Regions from separate parts of the Metabacillus dongyingensis genome, predicted to be linked through region 2. Evidence: riboswitches for the same ligand, from Rfam matches in the RefSeq annotation. Region 2 holds a riboswitch; each other region holds the start of a gene.

Region 1 (10,052 bases), 250 kb from region 2:
CATGTTGTTCAGTTCACGGTAATGGAAAAGAATGATCGCAGCTCCCAGAACAAAAAATGGAACGATTAATTGAACATGCCCCCATCCTCTCATCGCAACGCTTCCCATAATCCAATAGAGAATCTGACTGATATCCTCACGGGGAATCAGGGCAATCAGCAGGGAAATGAACGCACTGATGAACGAAGAGATGATAATGCCTGCGAGGATAATGGTTTCATTTGTAAGCTTTCCGCTTGCCAAATGAGTCAGAGCAAAGACGATGAGCAGCGTGATCATACCAAAGAGAACTGCGATGATCGGCAGTGTGAAACTGCCCAGAATCGTAACTTGAATTTGAAAAAAGATAATGATAACTGCTCCCAGAGAGGCTCCCGATGAAACACCGATTGTATACGGGTCAGCAAGCGGGTTTTGAAGCAGTCCCTGAAAGGCAGCTCCGGCCAGCGACAATGAGGCTCCAACAAAAAAAGCGAGCAAAACTCGTGAGAACCGGATCTCCCAAATAATCATTTCTGTGCTTTTTTCTCCCTGATACAGCTGAAGATGAAACATTTTGCCAGTAATGATGTTTAAAATATCAGGGACGGTAACATTTACCGCCCCTACAAAGACTCCTGATATCATGCTGAAAATCGCAAAGACTGCTGCAAATAAAATGAGAAACTGATGTTTATTTTTTGAAAACATCTGGATAAATGAGTTTTCCAAGCTCTTCAACTCCATCCGCTAAACGGGGTCCAGGACGAGTCACCATGTCGCTGTTTACGTCAAACACTTCCTTTGACTGAACAGCTTTTACTTCCTTCCAGCCGCTTCTGTTTAGAACTTGCTCAGCTGGATTGTCGACGTAGTAGCCATATGTGGTGATGATCACATCCGGATTGCTGCTGACGATTTTCTCTTCGTCCATTTTTACCCAGCCTTCTTCAGATGAAGCTACATTGGACGCACCAATCATTTCAAGCATTTCATTCATAAACGTTCCTTTGCCTGTTGTGTAAATATCAGGCTGTGGAGAGACTTCAATCCAAACTTGTTTTTTTTCTTTGACAGCTTTTGCTTTTTCCTTGATGGCCTTAACTTTTGCATCCATATCTGCAATGATGCTGTCTGCTTTATCTAACGTGCCTGTTGCCTTCCCGACAGTGCGGATGGCTTTGTAAACCTGGTCGAATGAATTTTGGGAGCCGACAATAAACACCTTGATGCCTGCCGCTTCAAACTGTTTGATGATTTCCCCGTGATTTTGGGCATGGTACTCCTGAAGAAAAGCTACATCCGGCTGCAGAGCAATGATTTTCTCTGCATTAAGATCCTGTGCTCCTACTTTTTCCTTTTTTGAAACGGCTTCGGGATAGTTGTCATAATCAGAGACACCGACGATTTCCTTGTCCAATCCAAGTGCAAAAAGCATTTCAGTCGTGCTCGGTAGCAGCGAAACAATTTTCTCAGGTTTTTCCTCTAGCGTTATTTCTTTTCCAGCATCATCTGTGACTGTTACTGGGTAAGCTTCTTCCTTTTTTTCAGCCTGCTGTGTTTGTTCCTTGCTCTTGCTCGCTTGCTGTGTCTGTTCTCCCTGTGTACATCCCGAGAGAATTCCTGCCAGCAAAAGCAGCATTAGGGCAATACGATGAAAATAGGTGCCGAAAGATGTTTTCATTTGTTTTCTCCGCCTTTTATGTAATTGTCTTTTTTATTTTATTGTACGTTCCTTTGATACACCTGCCGTATCAAAGGTTGCCATCCCTTTTACCATTTCAGCGGCTGCTTCAATCAGCGGGTAGACAAGCACAGCTCCGGTACCTTCGCCAAGCCTCATCCCCAGTGACACCAGCGGCTTTTTCCCGAGCAAATTCAATACATGAAGATGTCCCGGTTCAACCGATAAATGCCCGGCAATCATATAATTACGCACATGCCGATTTAATTTTGAAGCAACGAGCGCAGCCGTTGTGCATATAAATCCATCTAAAATAACCGGAATTTTTTTAGATGCTGCGTAAAGCATGGCGCCTGTCATCGCTCCGATTTCAAAACCGCCTACCTTAGAAAGAACATCGATCGGGTCATTGGCGTCAGGCTTCAGCTTATTTAGAGCTTTTTTAATAACCTCGGCTTTATAAGCAACCTGCTTCGACTCAATTCCTGTTCCTCTTCCCGTGATATCCTCAGGCTTTAACACGCTCAGGGCGGCTGCAATGGCACTGCTTGATGTTGTATTGCCAATGCCCATTTCTCCTAGGATCAGGAGCCTTGCGCCATTTTTTATCATAGCTTCAGCCCTTTCCATTCCCAATTCCAGTGAACGGATTGCTTCCTTTCTTGTCATGGCAGGTTCAACCGCGAAATTTTTTGTTCCATAGCCGATCTTTTCAGAACGGACTCCCGGAATATCTGTTTTCACTCCTGCATCTACGATTTCCAGTAACCCATTTATCCGTTTTGTAAAAACGTTTATGGCTGCCCCTCCGCTCAGAAAATTGTTTACCATCTGAGCAGTCACCTCTTGAGGATAGGCAGAGACCCCTTCCTCTGCTACTCCGTGGTCTGCAGCAAAGACGATTACACCCGGGGGAAATACTTCAGGTTTTACATCAGTTGTGATTTCTGAAAGCTGCACAGCAATTTTTTCTATTTCACCAAGGCTGTTCATTGGCTTTGTTAAGGAATGTATGTAGGCTAATGCTTCAATCCCTTTTTGTTTACTGACAGGCTCTATCGCATCTATCTGCTGATAAATATCAATCATTTCTATTTCACCTCCTTATAAAAAAACGTTTTCATTGCTGAATATATCTTTTTCATTTGAATAGAGCCTTTAACGTGGGCAGCAAGTCTGTCGTATTCGCTTTCTTTAAAAGCACGAAAGCGGAGCGAGCGCTCAATCGGCTTCAGGCCTTTTTTCTGACGGAGCTTATTCAAATAAAGCCATCTGAATTCATCGTTATGAAAAACATCATGCAAGTACGTGCCGAACACCTGGCCATCTCGAGCGGTACAGCCTTCCTCTGTTCCGGAGAGGACTGAAAAAGGTTCTGCTTTCCTTGTTGATGCTGTTTGTCCCATATGGATCTCATACCCTGATAAAGAAATTCTGCCAAAATCTTTTAGTGAGCAATAGCCCTCAGAGCGGATGGTTTTCTTTTCGGATAAGATGGTTGTATTTACAGGGAAAATACCAAGTCCACCAAGTTCCTGATGATCTGATTCAACGCCGTTTGGATCCATCAGCTTTTCGCCGAGCATTTGATAGCCTCCGCAAATGCCTGCTAGTTGAGTTCCTTTTTCATAAGCAGATCTTATTTTGTCAAAGAGTCCTGTTTGCTTAAGAAACAGCAGGTCTTCAGCTGTGTTTTTGGTTCCAGGCAAAATAATGAGATCAGGATTTCCAAAATGCACAGCTTTTTTAACAAAACGGATATTCACATCAGGCTCCAGTCTTAACGGATCGATATCTGTAAAGTTGGATAATCTCGGATATGAAAGAACAGCTACGTCAAGTTCTGCATCGTGATTGGTACCATTTGAATACTGGCTTAAAACAAGGGAATCTTCCCCATCTATTTCAAGGTCAGGCAAAAATGGAACAACTCCAAGTACCGGCAGCCCCGTATATTCTTCAAACCAGTCCAATCCCGGCTGAAGCAGTGAAAGGTCCCCTCTGAATTTATTGATGATGACACCTATAATCCGCTTCCGGTCACACTCGCTAATGAGCTGAAGGGTCCCGACCAGACTGGCGAAAACGCCTCCTTTGTCAATATCTCCGATTAAAATCACTGGAGCTTCTGCAATTGCTGCTACTCTCATATTGACAAGCTCTCGGTCATTTAAATTAACCTCTGCAGGAGAACCTGCTCCTTCTATCACAATGACCTCGTATTTGTCCGACAGTTTCATCAGCGATTCTCTAATCGCCTCAAGACCTAATTGGAAAAAGTCCTCTCTGTACTCGGATGCCTTCATATTTGCATAGGGCTTCCCGTGAAAAACGACCTGAGACTCCATATCTTTTGAAGGTTTAATTAGGATCGGATTCATATCAGTTGTGGCTTCAATTCCGGCAGCTTCGGCCTGAATTCCCTGAGCTCTGCCTATTTCCTTGCCATCACTGGTAATGTAAGAATTCAGAGCCATATTTTGTGATTTAAAAGGCGCTGTTCTATAGCCGTCCTCTCGAAATATCCGGCATAGTGCCGTAACGAACATGCTTTTTCCAGCGTCTGAGTGTGTACCCTGAATCATCAGTTTTAATGATTTTGGCTCATTAGTATTCAATTCCATAGATGGCATCTACACCTTCTTCGTAGTAATGCTTTTCCACATTGATAACAGACACAAGGTCAGCGATTTCCTTTATTTCATCCTTTGCATCTCTTCCTGTCAAAACAATATGAACATGATTTGGGCGGTTTTGAATCGTATGTATGACATCCTCAATAGGCAGCACGTCATCGATCGGAAACGTATGAATAGCAAGCGCATTATTGATTTCATCAAGAATGACGACATCATACTCTCCGCTCAAAATCTTTTCCTTGGCGATTTGCCAGGCTGATTTTAAAGCTTTCCGGTGCACATCTGGTGTTTTAGTCCAAGTGAATCCTGCTCCAAGCTGATGGATTTCAGCACCGTTGAGTTTTTCAAGCACGTTTTTTTCACCGTAGGTTCTCTCAGGTGATTTTATAAACTGCAGGATGGATACTTTCATACCTCTTCCAATCGCACGGACAGCAAGACCGATGGATGCTGTTGTTTTTCCTTTGCCATTACCCGTATAAACAAGCAATCTTCCTTTTTGATCTTTCCCTGTCATTCACTCATCTCCTCTTTTCGTCTATAAACATAAAAAAGACCTTGAACTGAATGGAAGTCAGTCAAGGCCTTTAATAAGCAAAGTCATACACACTAAGGGTACCTGACTTATTCTTCCCACCGAAAAACAAGCAATCAATCATTAAAAGCAGGTCTCCTGGCTTTGCGCTTCATTTTCTATTGAACCTTCCCAACTTGAAAAGTCAGTGGCGTTTCAACTGAATCTGCGCTTACAGTAGCGGGGGCTGCACCGGATTCTGACCGGTTTCCCTATTATCCTGATCTCATCAGGCACTTTTAAAGAAATCATATTTTTTGTTCATTGTAATCTATAAATCTGGAAATGTCATCAACTTCTTTTTTGTAGCTGAAAATGAACTCATTAAGTCAGGCTATTTCTCGATTAGGCTTAAATCCTCCAGCTCCAGGCGAGTTGTTGTTTCCATTTGAATTCTCTCGCCAAATTGCAGTTTGATCAGTCTTTTAAATAGCGGCCCATCATACACAAAGGTATGATACTCTCCTGCCTCACCCATTGGACATATCGGTGTGGACTTCATTCTTTCTATTAGCTGCTGATCAATTTCCTGGCCGAGCCATGTGTCATCAAGCACATTATCCTGAGTTCTGATGATGACTGCTTTGTATCCGCTATCTGCAAAATCTTGAAGGGCTTGCGCAGCTTCATCCTTCTTCATCCATAACGGATACAGTGCTTCTAAGCCAGCTGAGTCTGCCGTATTTTCTCCCCAGCTGCGGTGTTCATCAAGATATAAATCTCCGAAAGCTGCGCTAGTAAGTTGATATTTATTCTTCAAATCTTTAAGTGAGTCTATAAAACTTTGAGTATATCCCTTAAATGTGCATCTAATAAAATGCACAGGAATACCTAAGGCTTCGCTTTGTTTTAGTATTGCTTCCATTTTCTCGCCATGTCCGAACGTTCTCTCTAGCTCAATAGGTACAGTGGTTATAAGACATGCAATTTCATGACCTTGGCCAATGAGCATATGCAGTGCCATACAGCCATCTTTGCCGCCGCTCCATGATAGAGCAATTTTTTTCTTCATTTCGATACACCGCTTTCAATCTTTTTTATGTATTCTTTGTCTGACTTTTTCCATTTTGATTATGATTCATAAGGAATCTTAAGTCAAAAGAAATTGCTGCCTTATTTGACATGGATGTATTAAAATACATCAAGTTGCTTCTAAAGGCCGGTATTTTTCTATCAAAAAACACCAAAATGAATAATTATCCACTTTGGCGCTCTTTATATAGCTTTACCATTACTATTTTCATTATTTAATCTAAAGCCATTTTCATAGCCGTTCTGTATAATAGCTCCGTTCCAATTGAGATATCCTCCATCGTTGAATACTCTTTAGGATTATGGCTGATACCGTCTTTACAGCGGACAAAGATCATCCCATACTCACATTCGTACGACATCGCTAATGAATCATGAAAAGGTCCGCTCATCAATTCAATCGGATTCAGTCCGATATGTGAACTCTCATTTTTCATTATCTTCATGATTCTTTCAGAGCAATACCGCGGTTCACTATTTGTATCTTCTGAAATGGTATAAGTTAATCCATGCAGTTCAGAAATTGTGTGGATTTTTTTTCTCAGCAGATTTTCAATAAAATCGCGTCTTTCAATCTCAATATCTCTTAAATCAATTGTAAAGCTGACTTTTTCCGGAATGATATTTCGCGAGTCTGGGAAGATTTTCATGCTTCCGACTGTACCGACTGTAGGCGCAGTGACATCCTCGCTTGTTAATTCATTAAGGGCAACAACAATTTTTGCAGCTCCTACAAGCGCATCCTGCCTCATATGCATGGGAACAGATCCTGCGTGTCCTGCAAAGCCCTCAAGTTCTACCGTCAGCCATAATGGTCCTGATATTCCTGTAACGATTCCAACAGGTGTATCTTTTGCTTCAAGAATCGGCCCTTGTTCAATGTGGAGCTCTATAAATGCGGAAATGCCTCCAGAAGGATATTCTGAGTCCTTAAATTTTTCGGGATCACATCCAAATTCAATCAATGCCTCTTTTCGAGTGATTCCACTTTTATCTGTCCGGTCTAACTCCCCTTCTTCCAGTTTGCCGAGGATACCCCTTACTCCAAACAACCCTTTATTAAAACGGCAGCCCTCTTCATCACAAAATGCGACGATTTCAATTGGCATATTGGGAGTAATATTCAGCTCTTTCAATGTTTGAGCGGCCTCCAGTGCACCTAAAACACCGATTACACCGTCAAATCTGCCTGCATACGGCTGTGAATCAATATGTGAACCAATCATTAATACGGGAGCTTCAGGATTCCTTCCTTCAAGCCGTCCGATTAAATTTCCAAAGTGATCAATTCTTGCTGTTAATCCTGCTTCTTCCATCCAGCCTTTTACTGTTTCGACTGCTTCTTTGTCTTCTGGAGACAGGGCAAGCCTGCAAACTCCGGTCTCACTGATTTTTCCTATCTGTGCAAGGGCATTTATTCTTTCTTCAAGCCGTGCTTTGTTTATTGTCAGAGTTTTATCAGCCAAAAATATTCCTCCTTAATAATTAGTAGAATATTCTGTATTAATAGTATAGGAAAAATCCTCTTATTACATGTTTCGTTATGTAAAAAGAATAATGATGAAATGTTACATTTTGTCCAGCAGAGTCTTTCGCTTGTTCTCTTTCATTAATTCATCAGCTTCGTTGTGCTTTTCTTTCCATACCTATAAAATAGTATATATAATCTAAATGACCACTGGAGGTTCCTTTCAGCTATGAAAGCAAGATATGAACTGAACAATATGAATTTGACACTCAGCAATGTCACATTACGTGATTCTGTAGATAGCTATGTTCTTTTGAAAGCTGCAGATGAAAATAACAATGAAGTAACGATTAAGCTCTCACACCATCAGGCAGAATTTCTTGAAGCAGAATTTAAAGACTTAAATCGCAGAAGAAAAAACAGCTGCTCGGGTTCCTCCCTGCATGAAAAGGATAAAACGGAAGATGAAGCTTATGATCTTTTTAATAACGAGTTCTTTAATGAGGAAAAGTAATCCTTTTTAAAATTAGTTAGATTCACACACAAAGCAAAAAAAGGTAAGTCATATTTGACATACCTTTAGTCTTTTTTTTCAATCATTACAGGTACCCCATTAAGGACAGCGTTTCCGGAAAGCTTATCTATTACTTGTTCATCCGTTAAAAGATTAACATTTACACCAGCATGTTTGCTTGCTGTCTGCAGACGAGTTCCAGTTAGGCTATGGCCCCATCCATGAGGCAGGCTCACCGTTCCAGGCATAATGTCTTCAGTAACGTGTACGATCACTTCTACTTTTCCTGTACGGGATTTCACTATAGCTTTATCCCCTTTTAGCAGCTTCAATTGTCCCGCATCTACAGAATGAACCCAAAGCGTGCAGCGGTTTTCTCCTTTTACGAGTACAGGAAGATTATGCATCCAAGAATTATTGCTGCGCAAATCTCTTCTCCCTACTAATAGCAATGTATCAGGTTTTGACTCTTTCATCATTTTACGCAGTCGCTTTACATCCTCTATTAATAAAGGTGCAGCCAATTCGATTTTTCCTGAAAGAGTTTGAAGGATTTCTTGAATCCTCGGCTGCAGTGCACCTAAATCGATGCCGTGGGGATGAGCCTGAAGCTTGGATAAGCTTAACCCATCGGGATTTTTTCCGAAATGTTCTCCATAAGGGCCTACACGCAGATAAAAATCCAGTAATCGTTCAGGGCCCCTTCTATCTATTAGCATCCCCATGATTTTGCTGCAGCCCTCCTCAAAAATTGGAGAGTTTGGATTCCTTATTTCATGTTTAATCAGCTGCTGCAGGGACATATCATCAAGAGCTTTAACAGGATCTCCGTCTATCGTTTGTTCACTTACAGCAGCCGCTAAGTGCAGAAGAATCTCCCATTCATCTTTTTTCTCTGCAGGCAAATCAAAAACCTTACTTGAAAAATGAGCGATATTTCTTATAGCAAAACCTGAGAAGATGAGATCATAGTGTGATCGTTCTAAGGGTGTCGGAATGGGGAGGAGCACATGTGCATGACGAGTTGTTTCATTTAAATAGCAATCGATACTGACCATGAATTCTGTTTTTTCCAGCGCATGCTGAATACGGCTGCTGTTTGGTGCAGATAATGCAGGATTTCCTGCGATGGAAATGAAAGCTTTAATTTGTCCGGATCCGGGTGTTTCCAGTTCTTCTGCAAGGCATGAGGCTGGCAGTTCATTTAATACCTCTGGTAAATTCCTAATTCTGCTTTTATAGCGGTCATAGCGAATTTTCCTGGCTTTTCCAGACAGCGCTCGTCTTGTTGCAGGTTTCGGGAACATCACACCTCCCTCCCTGTCCAAATTGCCAGTCAGCACATTTATTGCATCAATAAGCCAGCTGTTCATTGTACCGAATGCCTGTGTACAGGTTCCCATTCTTCCATAAACAATCGCTTTTGAAGATGCGGCTAAATCACGGGCAAGCTGACGTATGGTTTCTGATGGAATTCCGCAAAAAGAAGATACAGCTTCAGGAGTAAAATCTTGTGAAGCCATTTTCAGGTCATCAGCTCCATTAATAAGGTCTGTCAGTTTTCCAGTGTTGACCAAATCCTCATCAAATAATGTAAAAATCATCCCAAATAGAAACAAAGCATCTGTGCCAGGACGAATAAAATGATGTTCATCAGCTTGTTTTGCTGTTATTGTACGAACCGGATCGATGACAATCAGCTTTCCGCCGCGCTTTTGAAGTGCCTTCAATCTTCCTCTCATATTTGGAGCTGTCATTAAGCTGCCATTCGAAGCAAGCGGATTTGCACCGATCATGAGCAGATAATCTGTATGATCAATATCAGGAATCGGCAGATTTGCTTCATTTCCAAACATGATTTCAGACGAAAGCTGTTTTGGAATCTGATCTAGAGTGCTTGCTGAAAAAATATTTTTACTTCCCAGCGACCTCAGAAATATTGGTGTATACAAGGGACCTGATAGGTTGTGGACACTGGGGTTGCCTAAATAAACCCCTACAGAATCCCTGCCATGCTTTTTAATAATTGACCTCAGCCTGTTACTGATTTCTGTGAATGCTTTTTCCCATGAAACTTCCTTCCATTCCTGACCATGGCGCATCATGGGTTTACTTATGCGATCAGGATCTGAATGCAGTTCTTTTAAACTATATCCCTTTGG
Region 2 (10,052 bases):
TGTAATCATTGTTGTAACTCCATATTGCTTGTAAAGCGCAAGATTAAACTCCTTTGTAAAAGGACCTTGTATGGCAACGATGTCTTTTTGCGGCAGTCCCAACTGCTCACATTTCTCCATATTATCTTTTCTTGGCAGCATCCGGGCAATCACACGAGTGTCAGGCTGATTTAGAAGTTTCTGAGTAAATGTCTGCAAGGTCTTGCTTCCTGTAGTGAGCATAATAACTCCCTTTTTTTCAGCTGCTATTTCTGCTGCTTCCTCATAGCTGTCGACCAATGTTATTCCGTTATTTTCATAGGATTGTGATTCACGTTCATAGCGGATGTATGGTATATCAGCTTCTTTCGCTCCTAATAGAGCATTTTTACTTGCTTCTTCCGCAAATGGGTGGCTCGCATCGACAACCGCATTAAATCCTTGTTCTCTAATAACTCTCACAAAATCCTCACTGGTTAGACGGCCAACATAAACATCTAGTCCAGCCTTCCTCATTTCCATTCCGGCATTTTCAGTAACTACAGTTGTCAGCAGTCTGTATCCAGCCTCTTTTATCTTTATGGCTAACGCTCTTGCATCACTGGTTCCAGCTAAAAATAGAATCATAGTTTTTGTGCCTCATGATGATGGTTGTGGTGCTCATGCTGATGATGGTCATGATCATGATCGTGGTCGTGATGGTGGTGGTGGTGATGATCAATATGCTCCATCGCTTCAATGCGGTATAAACACGTATCACAATTCATTTTCACGTCACCTTGTAATGATTCTTCAATTCTGTCTTTTAAAATTGTTTTTAATCTAGAGTGAAACCCGAAATATCCCGCAAGCTTAAAATCAATACCCGGATGTTCATTTCCGAATTCTTCCATCATATTTTCAAGACGCTTAATTAATATACCGGTGAACAAAAAGTATGGTAGTATAATAATTTTTTTCGCACCTAATTTAATGCAGCGCTCTACACCTTCTTTAATTAATGGATCCGTTACACCCATAAATGCCGGCTCTACTAACCTATAATTTAATTTTTCCCATAGTAAGCGAGCAATTTTATATAAATCACTATTCGCATCTGGATCGCTGCCGCCTCGACCCAGCAAAATTACTGCCGTGTTGTGTTCAGGTTCGGTTATGTTCCCGTCCGCTTCTTCTAAACGATCTTTACAAATTTCTACCGTTTCCTCGTGAATTCCGAATGGTCTTCCGTATGTAAAGTGAACCTCTGGATATTTTACTTTTGCTTCATCAATGGCTGCTGGTATATGAATCTTTGAATGTCCAGCTGCTAATAACATCATTGGAATAATAAAAACACTTGTTGCCCCTTTTTCAATACATGTTTGAATGCCTTGTTCAATTGTAGGTGTTTCAAACTCTAAGAAGCACGTTTCAATTAATAGCTCCCGGTCGAGCTGCGGCTTTAAATCTTCTATTGTTTTTCTTACCTGCTCATTTCCTTCTGAATCCCGGCTTCCGTGTCCAACTAGTAAAACAGCTTTCATATATTTCTCCCCTATCCTCTAATTAGTCTCCGCATGGAGCTGGTTCAATTTCTATCTTCGGTGTCATGTCTCTATAGGTATAGCCCTGAATTTTCCCGACACGTTTAAAGTACTTAAAGAACCTTTCATTCGGATGACCTTTCTCTTTATACTCGTATATAATATTTTCAATAATCTCCACTAGTTTATCTGGCTCAATACCTTCCGCCACAGGCTGTCCTGCATGAGCTGTTCTTCCTACCGTTTTCGCTCCCAAAAACAAATCAAACTTTCCTTTTCTATAAACAATTCCAATGTCCTCGTTTACTGCACCAAAGCACGCCATACCGCAGCCATTGAAGCCAAGCTTCAGCTCTTTAGGCAATTCAAGTCCGCTTAGCTTTTGATGTAACTCTTCAGCATGAGGGATGGAATCCTTTTTCTCGCCTTCGCAGAAATCACAAGCTTTCAGCTGAAAAACATCACCAATAGGTTCTAATAGGAAACCTACACTTCTTAATTTTTGAGTAATGACCTCAGGACTCGCAGTTGGAATTTTTAAATATATTTGATGGTGCGGGGTGTATTCCATTGTCCCCTCATCTCCGACTACCTCAGCGAGAGTTATCATTTGGTCTGGTGTAAACTTCTTATTTGCGATTCCTGGACTTACGGCTAATTCAAAAATCGATACTACTGGATTATTAACAGTCTCGTTTTCCAGAATCCTTTTAGGTTCACCTTCAACTTTACTAAGAGCTTCTAGAGCTAATTGTAAGGAAGCAGCAATACCGTCTATAGTTTTTACTTCAGTACTATGATCAGTTTCATTCTTGCCTTTATGGAGTGCCCATGGTTCATTTTCATGTCTTAAGCGTTCATGCGGTTTTAATCTTTGTTCAGTTGTATTTAATGTATACTTCCTTTGATACCCCCTTGGTGTAATCATTTTATTATCATAAAAAAACGTAGATGAATTCCCAATAACTACAGTCGTCAGCATACCGATATCGTAATCAAGCATATGTGCAAGATCGGTTGTCACAATCTTTTCGCTCTCACGATATGCACTCTTCACCAGCCCAACTGGTGTATCGGGTGATCGATATTGTAATAATATCCTTTGTGCCTCTTGAATTTGTCTTGTGCGGCGTCCACTCTTTGGGTTATACAGAGCTACAACAAAATCAGCTTGTGCGGCCGCTTCAATTCGTTTTTCAATTAGATCCCATGGAGTTAAATGATCACTTAAACTAATCGTGCATGCATCATGCATGATTGGTGCACCAAGAAGAGAAGCACAGGAATTAATGGCTGATATACCAGGGATCACCTCGACACTTACACCTGTTTCTTCTTTCCACCCTTTATCAATTAATACTTCATAGACCAGGCCTGCCATCCCATAAACACCTGCATCACCACTGGAAATGACTGCAACTTTATATCCTTCTTCAGCAAGACGGACAGCCGCTTGAGCACGACTTACTTCCTCGGACATTCCTGTACTAATAATTTTCTGATCGGTCAAGAGATTTTCTATTAACTCAACATATGTTTTATAACCAATGATATAATCGCTCTCTTGTATGGCTTCCTGAGCTCTATTTGTCATATGTTCAAAACTTCCAGGTCCAAAACCAATTACAAGTAACTTTCCCCGCACGTTTGCTCCTCCTTTCAAACTATCAGCCAACATAAACTGCCTGACTCTAAACTAAACGTTTCCAAGATTAATCAGTTTCGATCATATCCAGACATAAATGGCATTCTTGCCGCAGCAGGACAATTCCGGATTCATAACCTTTTTTCAATTGATTTGTTCTTCGTGTTGACGAAAAATTTTAAATATAATAAGTGAACCAACAACGAGTACCCGTTTATGTAAAGTTGTTTGAGAATTTTTTATCCAGCATAAGTTCCCAAGGTATACCTGATACTCTATCTATGCTAATTCCCCATCAAATTCATGCTGCTATTCAGGAATCTCAAAGGATGACAAATTAACGGCTTTATTTTATTGGTTTGGATATTCCGGCTACACACTCTGTGTTTTCCGGAGCAGCAAAACCTTGTTGATCATATTTGTAAATAACGGCTTCTTCTAAAATTTCTTTTCCAGCCAAATGTTTCTGTACGATTTTACTTCCAATTTCCGGAGTAATCGCCTTGTACCATGTTCCTTCAGGATACACAATTACAACACAAGCATCCTTGCATCTTCCGTTACAGCGGGTTCGTGTCGTATGTATCAAGGTATCAAGATTCATATTTGTGACTTCCTCCCTAATCGCCTGCGTAACCTCCTCGCCTCCTTTCCTCATACAGCTGCTGCCATTGCAAATTAATACATGATGTTTCGTTTCCCTCAAATTCCAAGTTGTCATTTTAGCACTTCCAGTCCATTATTTTTTGAAAAATAAAAATGCACCCCTAATAGATAGAGGTGCACAAAAAATACATAGCAAAAGAACATAGCATTTTCTACTACACATCTACCCATAAGCCCGTGGGTATGCGTAAAAGATAGGCAGGTCTCCTGACTAAGGTTCATTGCTTTATTGCGTCTTCCCGAATATTATCAGTGACATTTGCAATAAGCTCCCCATTACAGTGGCGGGTACCGCGACGGCTTTTCACCGTACTTCCCTTTTAATCAAAATCTTGGTAAGATTTTTGAACCTATCTTTTAATTATTTAATTATTATTCTTAATGTTATTATTTCATAAATTTGTCTATTTCGATATTCATATTAAACAAGAATTCAGAAATTAGCAAACTACTTTTTAAAAAATCGGACAACAAAAAAATCCGTCCAATTATTTTGGCGGATAAAACGGAAGCGCTAAATCACATTAAAATAAGCCATTTCCCCTGCTATTCGTTTCACCATTCCCTTGAAGCAAAAGAAACTTTAATACTAAATTTATGAAACTCAGCGCCTCTACATTATTATTCTGTGAGTTGAGGTGGACACTCCTAAAATTAATGATCGAGACAGAATTAGATATATTAAGATCCTTCTCGTGTATGAAAAAACATTTATTATAAAAATATGAAACCTATTTATGCATATAGTTGGATAAAAAAGGACATAAATACCTCTTTTGATCATGCTAAATCATAGAAAAATAAATAGACAACTGCTAAACCTTATAGTAAGGTATAGACAAATTAATCAATCTTAACAGGTGCTGTACATTGAGAATGTATAGCTTAAAAGGGAAGCTCGGTGTAAGTCCGACACGGTTCCCGCCACTGTAAGTCTGAGTGACCTGCATATTGTCACTGCTTTTTATAAAAAGCGGGAAGACGCAGGAAACAATGAAGATGAGTCAGGAGACCTGCCTGTATAAAGAACATAATGTGACCTACGGGAAATAGGGAGGTGTGTGCGAAAGGATATTGCTGTGTCTGTGTGACGGGCTGACAATTGTCTTGTAAGCATTTAAACTCTAGTGGGTTTAAATGCTTTTTTTATTTGAACGCTACTAATTTTAAGGGAGATTGAAGATGAATAAAAAATCATGGCAGGTGTCACTAATCATGGTGCTGGGATTAACAAGTTATTTTTGGCTGAATTCGTACGAAGATGCTTATGCTATGCATATCATGGAAGGTTTTTTGCCTTTTGGCTGGGCGGTTTTTTGGTGGGCTGCAACACTTCCCTTCATACTTGCCGGCTTGCGTTCTATACGTAAGAAGCTTAAAGAAAACCCTGAATTGAAAACAATGCTTGGCCTGTCTGCTGCTTTTGCGTTTGTATTATCTGCCTTAAAGATTCCCTCAGTAACAGGCAGTTGCTCTCACCCAACTGGAGCAGGTTTAGGAGCCATATTGTTTGGACCTGCAGCAATGAGTGTATTGGGTACGATCGTGCTATTATTTCAGTCATTGTTATTAGCGCACGGCGGTTTGACAACCTTAGGTGCAAATGCTTTTTCGATGGCAGTCGCAGGTCCGTTGTTAGCATATGCAATCTTTAAGATCAGCATTAAAGGGAAGATATCGTTTGCGGTTGCTGTTTTTCTGGCAGCTATGCTGGGAGATTTAGGTACATACTTAGTTACTTCAGTCCAATTAGCTCTAGCATTTCCAGCTGAAGTGGGCGGATTTACAGCATCTTTTTCAAAATTTGCAGCCATCTTTGCCTTTACTCAAATTCCGTTAGCAATTAGTGAAGGATTATTAACGGTTATTGTTATGAATTTGCTACAAAAATATAATATGCCCGAATTAAATCAACTGCCTGCTGTTAAGGAGGTTAGGTAAATGAAAAATTTCATTTTGTTTTTATTCGTTATTGTGTTGGCAATTATTCCTTTATATCTCCAAAAAGATGCTGAATTTAGCGGGGCTGACGGTCAAGCAGAAGAATTAATTGAGGAAATTGCACCTGCTTATGAGCCTTGGTTCAGTACAATTTGGGAGCCGCCAAGCGGTGAAATTGAAAGTTTACTATTTTCTTTACAGGCTGCTGCTGGTGCGATTGTCATTGGTTATGTAATCGGATTTGGCCGGGCCAGGAAAAAATATTCCTCTAAATAAATGGCAGAAACAAGGGATCCTAATGTTGAAAATCGATGATTATGCTTATACTAGTGCATTAAAAGATGTTCATCCAGTTGAGAAAGTTGGGTTTGCTTTTGCTTATTTACTATTTACGATCATTACAAAGAATATATGTATTGCTTGTCTAACATTTATTTTGATGAGTGTAGGTATTGTTTTTGGTGCGAAAATACCTTTTTATCATTATATAAAGCTTCTTCTGTTTCCTTCTTTTTTTCTGTTTTCCAGCATAATTGCCATTTTAGTTTCAATTGCTCCTGCGAATGGTGAAAGAATAAATGCAATATGGAGTATTCAAATGGGATCATGGCAACTATATGTTAGCCCATATAGCATCAATCAGGCCTATCATCTCGCTGCAACTGCCTTAGCAAGTGTGAGCTGTTTGTACTTCCTGATTTTGACAACAACTCTTCCCCAGTTGATATGGGTATTAAAAAAAGTAAACCTGCCGACTCTTTTTATAGAATTAGTGGGATTGACTTATCGTTTTATCTTTGTACTGTTGGATAAGATGCATGAAATCTATCTTTCCCAATCCAGCAGGCTTGGTTATCAAAGTTATAGAGTTTGGATCACTTCTATCGCACAACTTATCGTTAGTCTCTTTATTAAATCGATACGTTCTGCCAGAGAATTGCAAATAGCAATAGACAGCCGCGGCGGAGATGAGGGTTTGTATGAAGTGGAATTGAATGTGACGTATAATCGATTTCACTGCGCAGGAATTACTGTTTCCATTGCAGCACTTTTGGCAATAACCTTTATAACACAGATTATTGAATGAAAATGTAAAAGGGGCTACACCAGTGAGATCACCAATTCTTTCATTTGAAAATGTTACATATAAATATCCAGATGGAACTATTGCCTTAAAAGATATTTCATTTTCCATTGAACATGGGAAAAAGATTGCCTTAATAGGCAATAATGGAGCTGGAAAATCAACATTATTCTTGCTTCTTAATGGAATTTTAAAACCAACGGCCGGTTCCATTAAATTTAAAGATAAAAAAATAACATATACACGCAAAGAGATCCGGCAAATTCGTAAACAGGCAGGAATCGTTTTTCAAAATCCTGAGACACAGCTTTTTTCATCAAGTGTTTATGAAGATATTAAATTTGGCCCTAAGAATTTAGGGCTAAATCCTGAAGAGCTAGAAAAAACAGTTAACGAGGCAATGGTTTTAACTGAAACGGAAACTTTAAAAGATAAACCACCTCATTTTTTAAGTATTGGTCAGAAGAAACGGGTTGCATTTGCAGGAATTATTGCAATGAATCCAGAGTTAATGATATTGGACGAGCCAACTGCAGGACTTGATCCCTATTATTCTATGAAAATTATGGAGTTATTGCAAAATTGGAACAATAAAAACCGTACGATATTACTATCTACTCATAATGTTGATCTTGCTTATGAATGGGCCGATGAAGTCATTATCTTAAATAACGGAAAGATTATTGCGCATGGTTCTCCTGCAGAAGTATTTCAAAATGCAGAAGCAATCCAACAAAGTCATTTAGAAAAGCCTTGGGTAATGGAGATTTTTGAAAACCTTGCTGAAACAAAAATTCTTTCACACAAAAATTATCCTAAATCCAAAAAAGAGTTAGTTGAAATAATGAGTACATTAAATAAATGCTAATTTGACAGGGTCACGTTAATAGGTCTGATTTACCTTTATTTATTTAATTAAAAAGCATTCGATGTTCAGGGACATCGAATGCTTTTCTTTAATTTTTCTTAATATACATCGGCAGTTCTGTATGTCCAAGCAAGCGAGCATAAACAAATAGATTTCCTTTATGATTTACTTCATGCTCAATTCCCATTTTAATTAGAGCGGTCCCTGGAATTTTGAATCCGAATACATCTGTTAAATCAATGACTTGATTTAACTCTTCCTCTGTTAACGATTCAAGGATCTGCACCGTTTGTTCCGTATAGAGTTCCGCAAGTTTCAGCAGGTTCGTTTCCGTTATTTCAGCTTCCTGCATGAGCGGCTGTGCATTTCCTGCTTTCACTACAGCTGTAAATTTGTACATCGAAGTCAGCATGTGCGTAATCAGTTTTTCTGTCGTCATGGATGTTTCTGCAGGTTTAAATTCAGGGTTATCATGCTGCATTTTTGATATTAATTCCAGTGTTACAGCTCGGTGTGATAGAAAATGGTTGATTAATTTTGAATTCATTAAATGGCCTCCGGCAAGTTATTTAGCAAATCCCATGAACTGCTTCAGCATAGAAAGACCGTATTTGCGTTCATCTCTCGATTTTTGATGCTGCTGAACAAACGCAAGAAACTTTTGCTCGCGAATTTCAATATGCTTTTTGGCAAGCTCCCGTTCGTATCTGATTTCTTCTTGATACATATTCCTTTCATTGCTTGACGTTTCATGGATCACATCAAGCTTATCATGAAGCGCGGAGAATTGTCCTTTTGCAGCACTCAGCTGAACTTTAGATTGTTCATTAAGCTTATTATGAAGGGCTGAAAATTGTCCCTTTGCAGTACTCAGCTGAACTTTAGATTGTTCATTGAGCTTATTATGAAGCGCCGAGAATTGTCCTTTTGCTGCACTCAGCTGAGTTTTGGAATGCGCATCAAGCTCCTGCTTGACCGTTCTCTTCATTTCATCAATCAGCGTCAGCTCCAGCTGATCCATTTTCAGCTCCAAAATAGACATATCCTGTTTCCCTTTTTCTTCGATTAAGTTAAAGATTTCCTCAAGCGCAACTTTTATATTTTTCTTTGCTGAAAGTTCCATATCAGTATCAGCCTTTGCTGCAGCAGCCTCAGATTTCCCGTTCATGTTCAGCATTTGGATAATTGTTTCGTGGTCAAGCTGACTGTCTTTTAAGTGCTTAATTTTACGGAGCACCTCAATATTTTCCGGTGAATACACACGTGCATTTTTATGATCCCTCTCGATTTCCAGAAATGCTGAGAATTCCAGTTCCCACATTTTTAAAATATAAGAAGATTCCCCAAGCAATGAAGCAACCTTTGAAATATTTAATGTTTTCCCCACTTAAAACCCCGCCTTTTCTAATTTTTTGTTGCTATATCATTCGAGGCGGACATAAGAGGATTCCTGCAAGTCGACAAAGGTTCTAAAATAAAGTCATCATCCTATGTATTCATGCGTTTTTCGGCATTTTCTGCTTATCAGGATTTTAATAATTACTCTTTTTGCATGGAGTATTCTTTCTCGATTTTACAAATTTCCACTTTATAATCTGAGTACCATTTTTCTTTTCCAGCTTTCTGTGCACTCTGATGCTGGGTGTGCTGCTTCCATTCTTTTATGGCATCAAGAGAATGCCAATAGGAAATGGTGATTCCGAATCCATCGGGCCCTCTCACACTCTCCATGTGAAGAAAACCAGGCTGTTTTTTGGCATATTCTTCCATGGCTTCAGCCATTTTTTCATAACCGGCAGCATCCTTATCCGATCGCTGTGATGTGAAAATAACTGCATATGTATCCAAAGTTTATAACTCCTTTCTAAAAACCTTGTATGGTCATGCCGCCATCAACAAATAACGTTTGGCCTGTAATGTAACTTGCAGCATCAGATCCCAAAAATACAGCTGGTCCGACAAGTTCAGGCAGCTGGCCAATTCTTTTTAACGGGGTGACAGCTAAAATGTCAGATACATATTTTTCGTCGCTCAATATTTTTTCGGTTAGAGGTGTTTCAAAATACCATGGACCAACAGAGTTAACGGCAATATTATGCTGCCCCCATTCAAAAGCCAATACTTTAGTCATTTGAATCATCGCCGCTTTTGTCTGGGCATAGACGACACCTGTACGCAAGGCAGTATGTCCTGCAACGGAAGAAATATTAATGATTCTGCCGCCATTTCCCTGTTGTTTCATCAGCTCTCCCGCTTTCTGTGACATAAAAAAAGCAGATTTCAAATTTGTATTCATAATCGTTTCCCATTCTTCCTCTGTTACATCAAATGCTTTAGACCGAA
Region 3 (10,052 bases), 1.9 Mb from region 2:
GCATGTTTTTTATTCTGATCGGTTTATATATGGCCATTCTGTATTCGCCTTTTTTAGATAACCAAAGGGACGTTCTTAGTCAATTCTATCGATCTTCCATTGTGCTTGTGCTTGCATGGGGTCTTTACAATCTGACGGCATCTTCATCTCTCTTATTTGATAAAGTGAATCGCCGTTTTGAACTTGAGATGGATGATATTCTTGGTCCCTTTTTATCCAAGGTTATGCGCTTTCTTATTCTTGCGCTGACATTCAGCATCATTGCTCAGGAATTTAAGTATGATGTAAATGGTTTTGTGGCAGGGCTCGGACTTGGCGGTCTTGCATTTGCCCTTGCAGCGAAAGAGACGATCGGCAATTTTTTTGGCGGAATCATTATCATTACAGAAAAGCCTTTTACGCTCGGCGACTGGATTAAGACGCCAAGTGTCGAAGGAGTTGTAGAGGATATCTCATTTAGAAGCACGAGAATCCGGACATTTCCGCAGGCGCTTGTAACTGTGCCAAACTCAACACTTGCCAATGAGCCCATTACGAACTGGACGAAAATGGGCAAAAGACAAATTCAATTCACTATTGGCGTGACATACGATACAACAGAATCTCAGTTGAAAACATGTGTGAAGAGAATTGAACATATGCTGTCTGAGCACGATGGGATTCATGATGACACAATCAATGTCATCTTTAATGCTTTTGGCGACAGCAGCCTTGATATTTTCTTAAACTTCTTCACGAAAACAACAGCCTATGCAGATCATTTAAGTGTGAAGCAGGATATTAATTATAAGATCATGGCGATCCTTGAAGAAGAGGGTGTAGGTTTTGCATTCCCAAGCCGCACAATATATGTGGAAGGCGCTAAGCAGGATGCATTTGAAAAAACAAAGCAGTATAGCTAGGGACCGGTGTTAAGACACCGGTTTTTTTGTGCTCTCAAGTTTGATAAAATAACGAAAGATGATAAAGAGAGGAAGAAGTTTTTTGAAAAAAAGCACGATTTTATTTATTGGGGCAGGCCGAATGGCGGAATCCATCTTATCTGGACTTGTACAATCTCCAAACGTAAAGGACATTTATGTATCGAATCATAGGAATAAAGAGAAACTGTTTTACCTTCAGAAAAAGTATCAGGTAATCCCTTCTTTAAATTGGAGGGAAGATATTGAAAAAGCGGATATGGTGGTTCTTGCAATGCCGCCAGAAGTTCATTTGAGTTTATTGCAGGATATGTTGCCGTTTATTCATAATCATTTTGTTGTTACAATAGCAGCCGGGATCGGGCCTTCTTTCTTGGAAAAGCATTTGCCTGAGAATACTCCTGCTGCATGGGTGATGCCTAATACTGCATCAGAAATCGGTCAGTCGATGTCCCTTGTCGCATACGGGAAAGCTGTGCTTGAAAATCATAAAAGCATGCTGAAGCAAGTACTTGATGCAATAGGCGAGGCTGAGGAGTGCTCAGAAGAGCAGGTTCATCAATTAACAGCAATCACAGGAAGTGCCCCCGCTTTTCTTTATGCATTTTCAGAGAGTTTAATTGACCAGGCTGAGTCCTACGGAGTCTCTCATAAAACGGCTGTCAGACTTGTCGCGCAGATGCTGGCCGGCTCATCTTCCATGCTGAAAGCCAAGCTTGCTCCACAAGAACTTAGAGAGCAAGTGACAACACCCGGAGGAGCCACCGCTGAGGGAATAAAAGTGCTTCAAGAAGGCGGATTTGACGACTTAATTAAAAATGCAGTCATTGCTACAAATAAAAAAGCCATGAGCAAAGGGAAGGAATAAGCTAAAAAGACAGGGAAGGGTCAGGCGCGTTTCGAATTTTTAATAGTTGTTTCGCGCTTTCCCGTCCCATTGCAGGCTGGGCATGTTTTTCTGAAAAATGGAAGCTTTGATCTGATCTGTCCTTTTCCGCTGCATTTTACACAAATATTAATCATTTTCATTCGCATCACCGTCTGAATTTTCTTACTATTTATTTTACCACAGAATATCAGCTTAGAGTTAGTATCAAACACCCTGAATATGGGTGTTTTTTTTTTTCAAAACAGTCATTTCAGCGATAGTCTGCACCTATATTTTAATATATAAACTAATTGGAAAAGAGTGACTAAAAGGAGGAGGATAAATGGAGCCCCATCAAATGTCCGTCATCAAACAGCACAAAAAGCTGCCAAAGGCTGAAATTGGCAAACGCATGGTGCTGATTTGTTTCGGTGCAGTCTTGATGGCAATAGGTCTGGAAATCTTCCTCGTTCCTAATCGTGTGATAGATGGCGGGATTGTGGGAATTTCCATTATCCTTTCTCATCTGACCAAAGTTAAGCTTGGTATTTACTTGTTTTTTCTGAATGTGCCCTTTTTCTTCATTGGGTATAACCAGATTGGAAAGACGTTTGCGCTTTCTACTTTGTTGGGTGTAGGAGTTATGTCTTTTACGACGGCTTTGCTTCATCCTGTTCCTGTTTTGACTGAGGATCTCTTGCTTGCATCTGTTTTTGGAGGAATTATACTTGGCATCGGAGTCGGTCTGGTCATCAGGTATGGAGGATCCCTTGACGGTACAGAAGTTCTGGCGATTTTATTTAATAAGCAATCTCCTTTTTCCGTTGGGGAAATTATCATGTTTTTTAACCTGTTTATTTTAGGAAGTGCCGGTTTTGTATTTGGCTGGGACCGGGCGATGTATTCTCTTATTGCTTATTTCATTGCTTATAAGACGATTGACGTGGTCATACAGGGACTTGATGAATCGAAATCTGCATGGATTATAAGCGAAAATCCGGATGAGGTGGGTCAGGCAATCTTAGCCCGCCTCGGCCGCGGAGTTACGTACTTGAACGGGGAAGGAGCGTATACCGGCGATAATAAAAAGGTCATTTTTTGTGTGATTACAAGACTGGAAGAAGCAAAGTTAAAATCCATTGTTGAGGAATTAGATCCTTCTGCTTTTTTAGCTGTTGCCAATATTACAGAAGTAAGAGGCGGCCGCTTTAAAAAGAAGAGTATCCATTAAAAGACATATTTTTTTAAAATACAGCAGGATAACAAAAAAAATTACACGTGCAGCTAAGTAAAAAGACCCGAACTCTTTGTAAATTGTTAAATCGTGTCGCGCCGGTCTCTTTCCATTACGAGAGTCGAAAATCTCCATTAAAAGAACGATGAATTTTGCCCTTAACCTAGTCGGGATTCAATAAATAGTCAAATAAATAGGGATAAATCATCATTTACTAAATTTTCAGATTAATTATGATATCAATAAAGGAGGAGATAAAATGGGTAAAGGAAGAATTCGTGTGGAAGAAAGTATTAAAGTGCAGACGGATGAAGAAATGTACGAAGCAACTTTAATTGAAAAAGCGGAAGAGGAAGAAGTAAAGTAAGAATCAGCCGTTTTAAGACACCGTGTGAATCCTTGATGATTTTGTCTCTAGTGAAAAAAGGTATGGTTTGCCCTGATTGTTGGATCAGAGATTTATGAACGAAACGAAGAAGAAAGGTAAAATGTTTATTACCCAGATCCTAAAGCTGAGCAATAAAAGCAGAACAGGAGATTCATAATTGCAATCGGGATATGAACAACTTTCATGGACAATAAATGGGGAGACTATCTTAGCGGATAGTCTCTTTTTTGATTTCTGTTAGAAGATTCAGAAAATATAGTTTTGGCATATAAAAAAGAGGGTACGGTACACCGTACTCTCTCTAAGTGGTTATAGCTGTGAAGCAAGAACCACAGCACCTTCAGGAGCTTTGTTTCCTGCTTTTGGTTCATATCGTTATGGCTATTGTATCCCAATTGAGCTCGCCTTCCAGGTTCATTTCGTACATGACGGCACCATGTCCGGATGAATCTGGAACGAATGAACCGGCTGCGACTGGATTTTTATTCTCAATCTGCCAGATTTGATAGACTTCGCCGTCTTTCAGCTGCTTCAGCTGTTCAGCCTGAAGGATGACCATTTCTTTTGAATCGTTTTTCATCAGTGAGGCCATTGCCGTTACGCTATTCATTTGCTCATCTACCGGGGCAAGTGCAACTTTTTTTTTCAAATCTTCGCTGCTGAATGCTGCTCTATTGGAGGATTATCTGACATTTGTTTTAAGAAATAGCCGTTTCCGAGATGTGATGCGAAAAGCAAGGCAGCTGCTGAAGGAAGAAGTAACCTGTTGGGCCGTTTTCAAGTGTCATTTCCCAATCTCCTCTAATTTGATCATTCTTTCATAAATTAAAGGATATCATCAATAGTCGCAATTTGAACTTCTGGAGATGTCCTTCATCGTATATATAGGATAACGGATATAAAATCATTTTGTATCACTTTTTATCTAAAAGCGGCAAACAAATAAACCGCCTTTAAAAGACGGTTTATTTGTTTTGTTATATATTATAGGTCATCAAATCCGTTGTCGATGGAGTTGACTTTCGTATACTGACGTGATTTTTGCTCAAAGAAATCAGACTTTCCGAGATCTACTTCTTCATAAGCTTTGATCCACTTCAGCGGATTTGTCCGGTTTTCCTCAAATGGGCGTTCAAAGCCAAGCTGATTGCACCTGACATTTGCATAAAATTTTATATAATCCTCAACGTCCTTCATATGAATTCCGTCTATTTTATTGCCTATGATAAAGCGTCCCCACTCAATTTCAAGAGCTGCAGCTTCCATAAAGGTTTCTTTGACAAAAGCTGCGAGTTCCTCTGTATGATATTCCGGGTACTCGCGCAGAACTTCTTTGAATATTTTTACAAACAAATCTACGTGTATTTGTTCATCACGGTTAATGTAGTTAATCATCGTGCTTGTCGCGACCATTTTTTGATTGCGGGCAAGGTTGTAGAAATAAGCAAAACCTGAGTAAAAAAACAGACCTTCAAGAATGACATCATACACAATGGATTTAAGAAGATTGCTGACGTTCGGCTCTTCAGCAAAGTCCTGATATCCATTCGTGACAAACTCGTTCCGTTTTCTTAAAATGGGTTCGCTTCTCCAATATTCAAATACTTCATCCTGCACATGCTTCGGAACAATGCTTGACAGAACATAAGAGTATGAATGATTATGGATGACTTCCTGCTGTGCGAGCATGATCATCAATGCGTTAATGCTTGAATCTGTTATATATTCCGAGACCTTTCCTGCATAATCGGTCTGGATGCTGTCAAGCAGTGCGAGCAGACCGATGATTTTCAGAAAAGCATCCTGCTCTTCTTTTGATAATTGAGGGAACTGCTTAATATCGCCGGACATATTAATTTCAAAGGGTGTCCAGAAGTTTGCCAGCATTTTTTTATATTTTGCGTAAGCCCAGGGATAGGAAACATCGTCCCAGTTCAATACATTGGAGCTGCTGCCGTTAATAATGGCTGTGGACCGGTTTGGTGCCCCTGCATCCATAATTGACCTTGCTTTCAATGAATGTGTCATGATTTTTCTCTCCTTTTAGCTCGCGCAAGACTCACAGTCTTCTATGGCACTTGAAGTAGACCGGACATAATAGGTGGTCTTTAAACCTGCCTTCCAGGCTGATAGGTGCAAGTTCAGCAATTCTTTTGCTTTTATCGTGTTCTGTACATAAAAATTAAACGAAACCGATTGATCAATATGCTTTTGTCTTGCGGCATTCTGCCTGATGCTCCACATTTGATCAATGAAATAGGCTGACTTATAGTACCATGTGGTTTCGGCATTTAAATCTGGAGCAGTAACAGGTATTTTATAATCCTTTTTCTCTTCAGAGTACATTTTTTGGAAAATTGGATCGATGCTCGCTGTACTGCCAGCAAGAATGGAGGTAGAAGCATTTGGCGCCACAGCCATCAAGTAGCCGTTGCGAAGCCCTTTTTCCATAACCTGCTGTTTTAATTCATCCCATGGCATATTTTCCGAAGTGTAATCTCTGCTTTCGAAATACTCTCCGGTATGCCATTTTGATCCCTCAAAAACTGGATAGGCTCCTTTTTCAGCAGCAAGCTTCATACTTGCCTGGATCGTGTAAAAGGCAATCTCTTCATATAACTTGTCAGCATACTGTACGGCTTCTTCGTCTTCCCATTTCAGACGTTTTAAAGCAAGCAGGTGATGCCAGCCGAATGTTCCAAGGCCGACTGCACGGTATTTCTGATTGGTGAGTTTAGCCTGCATCACAGGTATGTCATTCAGATCTATCACGTTATCGAGCATTCTGACCTGGATGGTAATAAGACGCTCAAGCACTTCATCAGCGGCAGCTCTTGCAAGATTAATAGATGACAGATTGCAGACAACAAAATCACCCGGCGTTTTAACGGTGATGATTTTTCCGTCTTCTGTGAATTGCTCATCCATTGTCGTTGCGCTCTGATTTTGAGTTATCTCTGTACACAGATTGCTGCAATAGACCATGCCCTTATGTGAATTCGGATTGCTGCGATTCACTTCATCACGATAAAACATGAATGGGGTGCCTGATTCAAGCTGGCCTTTCATGATGCCTTTCATAATTTCAATAGCAGGTACGGTTTGTTTAGATAGATCAGGATGATTGACGCATTCCCAATACTTATCGCGGAAGGAGCCGAAACCTTTTCCTTCATCGTAAAAATCTTCTAAGGAATACCCCATCACTTTACGGACTTCATGCGGATCAAATAAATGCCAGTCGCCGCGGTTTTCCGCCTGCTCCATGAAAAGATCCGGCAAGCAGACACCTGTAAATAAGTCATGAGTTCTTAAACGCTCATCGCCATTATTCAGCTTTGAATCCAGGAATGAAAAGATATCTTTATGCCACACATCCAAATAGACAGCGATGGCTCCTTTCCTTTGACCGAGCTGGTCTACACTTACTGCCGTATTATTCAGCTGCTTCATCCATGGGATGACACCGGATGAGACCCCTTTAAAGCCTTTGATGTCACTTCCGCGGCTGCGGATTTTTCCTAAATAAACTCCGATGCCTCCGCCTGATTTTGAAAGATTTGCAATATCTGTATTGCTGTCAAAGATTCCTTGCAGACTATCATCTACTGTATCTATAAAACAGCTCGACAGCTGGCCAACAGGCTTGCCGGCATTTGAAAGCGTCGGTGTAGCAACGGTCATGTACAAATTGCTGAGGGCCCAGTAAGCTTCTTTGACAAGCTGCAGACGGTGCTCTGTCTTTTCATTGGCCATTAGCGTCATGGCAATGACCAAATAACGTTCCTGAGGCAGTTCAAATATTTTTTTATCAAAATCTCTTGCTAAGTAGCGGTCAGACAGAGTGCGAAGTCCAATATATGTAAACAGCTTGTCTTTTTCCGGCTGAATGATGGAAGAGAGGCTTTCTATTTCTTCATGTGAATAGGCGTTAAGCAAATGCGGACTGTATATGCCCTTATCAGTGAGTGTTTGGATTAAGTTCACAAACGAATCATATCCATTATGCTGATTGCGGTTGAATGCAGCTTCCTTATAAAGCTTTCTTAGATAAATGCGAGCACAAAAGTAAGTCCATTGAGGCTCAAGCTCACTAATATTGGAGAGGCCTTCGAGAATAAGGAGATTGGAGATTTGGGATGTTGTATATTCACTGCGGCCATCGATGCTTTGGATGATTCTTGTGCTGTAATCATCCAGGTCAAGCTCTTTAAAGTCGTGTCCGATTTCATCTATGAAATTCTTAATCCGTTTTTCTGAAAATGGGGATTTCTCAAGTGTAAGTTCATTAAAAATAATAGTTGCCATTGTGGTTGCCATTTGACATCCTCCTAAAAAATAATAAAAAAGCGCAAGCGCCATTATCAGCTTCTAGTTCTGAACGGGGAGCCTGAATTTTTATGCCTAAAAAAAATCCGCTCATGGGATCATGAGCGGATCAAACGATAGAATAACAGGGTGAAAGCAGTCCTGTTATTAACCATCGTTCCATCTCCTCAGTCCCCGAAGAATTCGAAACTATCTAGCAATCAAATGGCAGGTCTCCTGACTTGTGATCATTCTTCGCTGAGTCCTTCCCATACTTCAATCTCGTACAGTGGTAATCCCAGTTCGTCACACTTACAGTTGCGGGGACAGTTCCGGATTTGCACCGGATTCCCTTTTAAGCCAATAAATTGGCACCTTTGCTCGCTGTTGTTTTTCAATATGTAGTATTGTAGTTTTGATTAAATATCAATATGTTGTGTTCTTGGCTAATTTCATCATAATGGACAGGAAAAGAAATTTCAACTTAAATCTTCTGAAATTCAAATAAAAATGTAAAACCATTTTACAGACCAGCGTGTTTCATCATAACATAGGGAGAGGAAGTTTTTCATTCAATCACATTTATTCGATCCGATTTATTTTTGAAAACAGCTTTCAATCTAAATAAAGGAGCCTTCATATGTACATACTTTTAAACGGTGAATTTAAACAGAAAAACGAAGTATCCATTGACTTTGAGGATAGAGGATATCAATTCGGGGATGGTGTGTACGAGGTTATTAGAGTATATAATGGCTCATATTTTGCGATGAAAGAGCATATGGAGCGATTTGTCAGAAGTGCAAAAGAGATTAAGATTGTACTGCAGAATACAGCAGAGGAATTAACGGCGATGCTTAATGAGCTGCTTCGGAAAAATCAAGTGCAGGACGGCGCGGTCTATATGCAAATCACACGGGGCGTAACAGGGAGGAAGCACCTTTTCCCCGGGCAAGACGTTAAGCCTCAAATTGTGGCCTATCCAATTCCCTGTTCAAAACCTGCAGCAGAACAGGAAAAAGGAATTAAACTGCATTTGATGGAGGATGTCCGCTGGCTCCGATGTGACATTAAAAGTTTGAATTTGCTGGGGAATGTCCTTGCAAAGCAGGAAGCTTTTGAAAATGGTGCATATGAGGCTCTGCTGCACAGGGGCAAGCATATAACGGAAGGCTCTTCATCCAATTTTTACGGAGTAAGGAACGGTGTGATTTATACTCATCCTGCCAATAACTTGATTTTAAATGGCATCACACGGATGAAGGTCGTTGAACTGTGTGAAAAAAACGGTTTAACGCTAATCGAAGAAATGATCAAAGCAGATGATCTTGTAAACCTTGATGAAGCTTTTATTACTTCAACAACCAGTGAAGTCATTCCAGTTATTGAGATTGACTCAATGAAAGTCAATGGGGGAGTACCGGGTCCGGTTACGAGAGAACTTCAGCGATTGTTTGAGGAAATGATAGATTAAGATTTTCAGGATCATAATAAAAAAGGAAAGAGCTATAGCTCTTTCCTTTTTTTATTATGATGCAATTGATTCTAAGTTTGGTTTCCCGTTATTTTTACGTTCAGGAAGAAACCCGTACAAAATGCTGAACAAAGGAGAAAGACATAAAAATAATGCAAATGGGATGTATACGATGGCGTCAACACCAAGAGTCTGTGCGAAAAAGGCTCCGCTGACCCCCCATGGAACTAATGGATTGAAGAGTGTACCGCCATCATCAAGGGATCTTGATAGATATTTTTTATTGATATTCAGTTTTTCATAAACTCCCTTGTAGGATTGACCGGGAATAAAAATGGATAAGTATTGCTCACCTGTAACTAAATTGACTCCTATTGAAGAAGAAACCGTTGCAAGGATAAGCTGGCCCTTTGTTTTTACCCGACGTATCAAACCGTTCAAAAGTGTTTGAATCAACTGCAGCTTGTCCATTAATCCACCTAAAGCAAAGGCGATCATGATAAGTGAGATGGACCACATCATGGACTGCAGACCGCCGCGATTCAGCATATTTTGAACCATTTCTTGTTCAATGCTGAAAGTTGTGCCGTTTTGAAGAACATTTAAGAATTGGGCAAAAGTGGCATGATCCTGAAATAAGATTCCAGTTGCACATGCCGTGGCAACTCCAACTGCAAGAGCAGGAATGACGGGAACTCTTGTCATAGCGAGAACAATCACTATAAGGGGAGAGATTAACGTCCAAGCACTTATCTGCACATGCTGCTGCATCACAGAAATGATTTCCTCAATATTAGCCAAGGTTGCAGCATTTATGGTTAAAGTTGTCCCTAAATACCAAAAAATAATGGCTGTGATTA

What was found. A riboswitch is a leader RNA that binds a small molecule or an ion and turns the genes downstream of it on or off. The one in region 2 is predicted to bind cobalamin.
Region 1: linked by a shared signal. The riboswitch ahead of cobO (cob(I)yrinic acid a,c-diamide adenosyltransferase) and the one ahead of K8L98_RS13710 (energy-coupling factor ABC transporter permease) in region 2 are both predicted to bind cobalamin.
Region 3: linked by a shared signal. The riboswitch ahead of K8L98_RS04570 (ribonucleoside-diphosphate reductase subunit alpha) and the one ahead of K8L98_RS13710 (energy-coupling factor ABC transporter permease) in region 2 are both predicted to bind cobalamin.

Annotation. Positions count from the first base shown of each region.
Region 1 covers NZ_CP082944.1:2,511,784-2,521,835, forward strand. Annotated here, with positions in the region: gene K8L98_RS12505 (FecCD family ABC transporter permease) at 1-711, opposite strand, end outside; gene K8L98_RS12510 (ABC transporter substrate-binding protein) at 674-1,663, opposite strand; gene cobT (nicotinate-nucleotide--dimethylbenzimidazole phosphoribosyltransferase) at 1,697-2,752, opposite strand; gene K8L98_RS12520 (cobyric acid synthase) at 2,755-4,287, opposite strand; gene cobO (cob(I)yrinic acid a,c-diamide adenosyltransferase) at 4,271-4,819, opposite strand; cobalamin riboswitch at 4,949-5,132, opposite strand; gene K8L98_RS12530 (Dph6-related ATP pyrophosphatase) at 5,211-5,888, opposite strand; gene K8L98_RS12535 (M20 family metallo-hydrolase) at 6,124-7,374, opposite strand; gene K8L98_RS12540 (hypothetical protein) at 7,606-7,890, shown strand; gene K8L98_RS12545 (molybdopterin-dependent oxidoreductase) at 7,956-10,052, opposite strand, start outside.
Region 2 covers NZ_CP082944.1:2,760,928-2,770,979, forward strand. Annotated here, with positions in the region: gene cobK (precorrin-6A reductase) at 1-606, opposite strand, end outside; gene K8L98_RS13695 (sirohydrochlorin chelatase) at 603-1,505, opposite strand; gene cobJ (precorrin-3B C(17)-methyltransferase) at 1,528-3,150, opposite strand; gene K8L98_RS13705 ((2Fe-2S) ferredoxin domain-containing protein) at 3,497-3,871, opposite strand; cobalamin riboswitch at 3,997-4,185, opposite strand; cobalamin riboswitch at 4,660-4,851, shown strand; gene K8L98_RS13710 (energy-coupling factor ABC transporter permease) at 4,999-5,757, shown strand; gene K8L98_RS13715 (energy-coupling factor ABC transporter substrate-binding protein) at 5,758-6,033, shown strand; gene cbiQ (cobalt ECF transporter T component CbiQ) at 6,059-6,844, shown strand; gene K8L98_RS13725 (energy-coupling factor ABC transporter ATP-binding protein) at 6,837-7,709, shown strand; gene K8L98_RS13730 (DinB family protein) at 7,798-8,256, opposite strand; gene K8L98_RS13735 (helix-turn-helix domain-containing protein) at 8,275-9,096, opposite strand; gene K8L98_RS13740 (antibiotic biosynthesis monooxygenase family protein) at 9,249-9,557, opposite strand; gene K8L98_RS13745 (SDR family NAD(P)-dependent oxidoreductase) at 9,574-10,052, opposite strand, start outside.
Region 3 covers NZ_CP082944.1:893,356-903,407, forward strand. Annotated here, with positions in the region: gene K8L98_RS04540 (mechanosensitive ion channel family protein) at 1-902, shown strand, start outside; gene proC (pyrroline-5-carboxylate reductase) at 985-1,788, shown strand; gene K8L98_RS04550 (YitT family protein) at 2,132-3,019, shown strand; gene K8L98_RS04555 (YhdX family protein) at 3,282-3,389, shown strand; gene K8L98_RS04560 (anti-sigma factor domain-containing protein) at 3,778-4,059, opposite strand; gene K8L98_RS04565 (ribonucleotide-diphosphate reductase subunit beta) at 4,395-5,438, opposite strand; gene K8L98_RS04570 (ribonucleoside-diphosphate reductase subunit alpha) at 5,454-7,730, opposite strand; cobalamin riboswitch at 7,929-8,111, opposite strand; gene dat (D-amino-acid transaminase) at 8,359-9,192, shown strand; gene nhaC (Na+/H+ antiporter NhaC) at 9,247-10,052, opposite strand, start outside.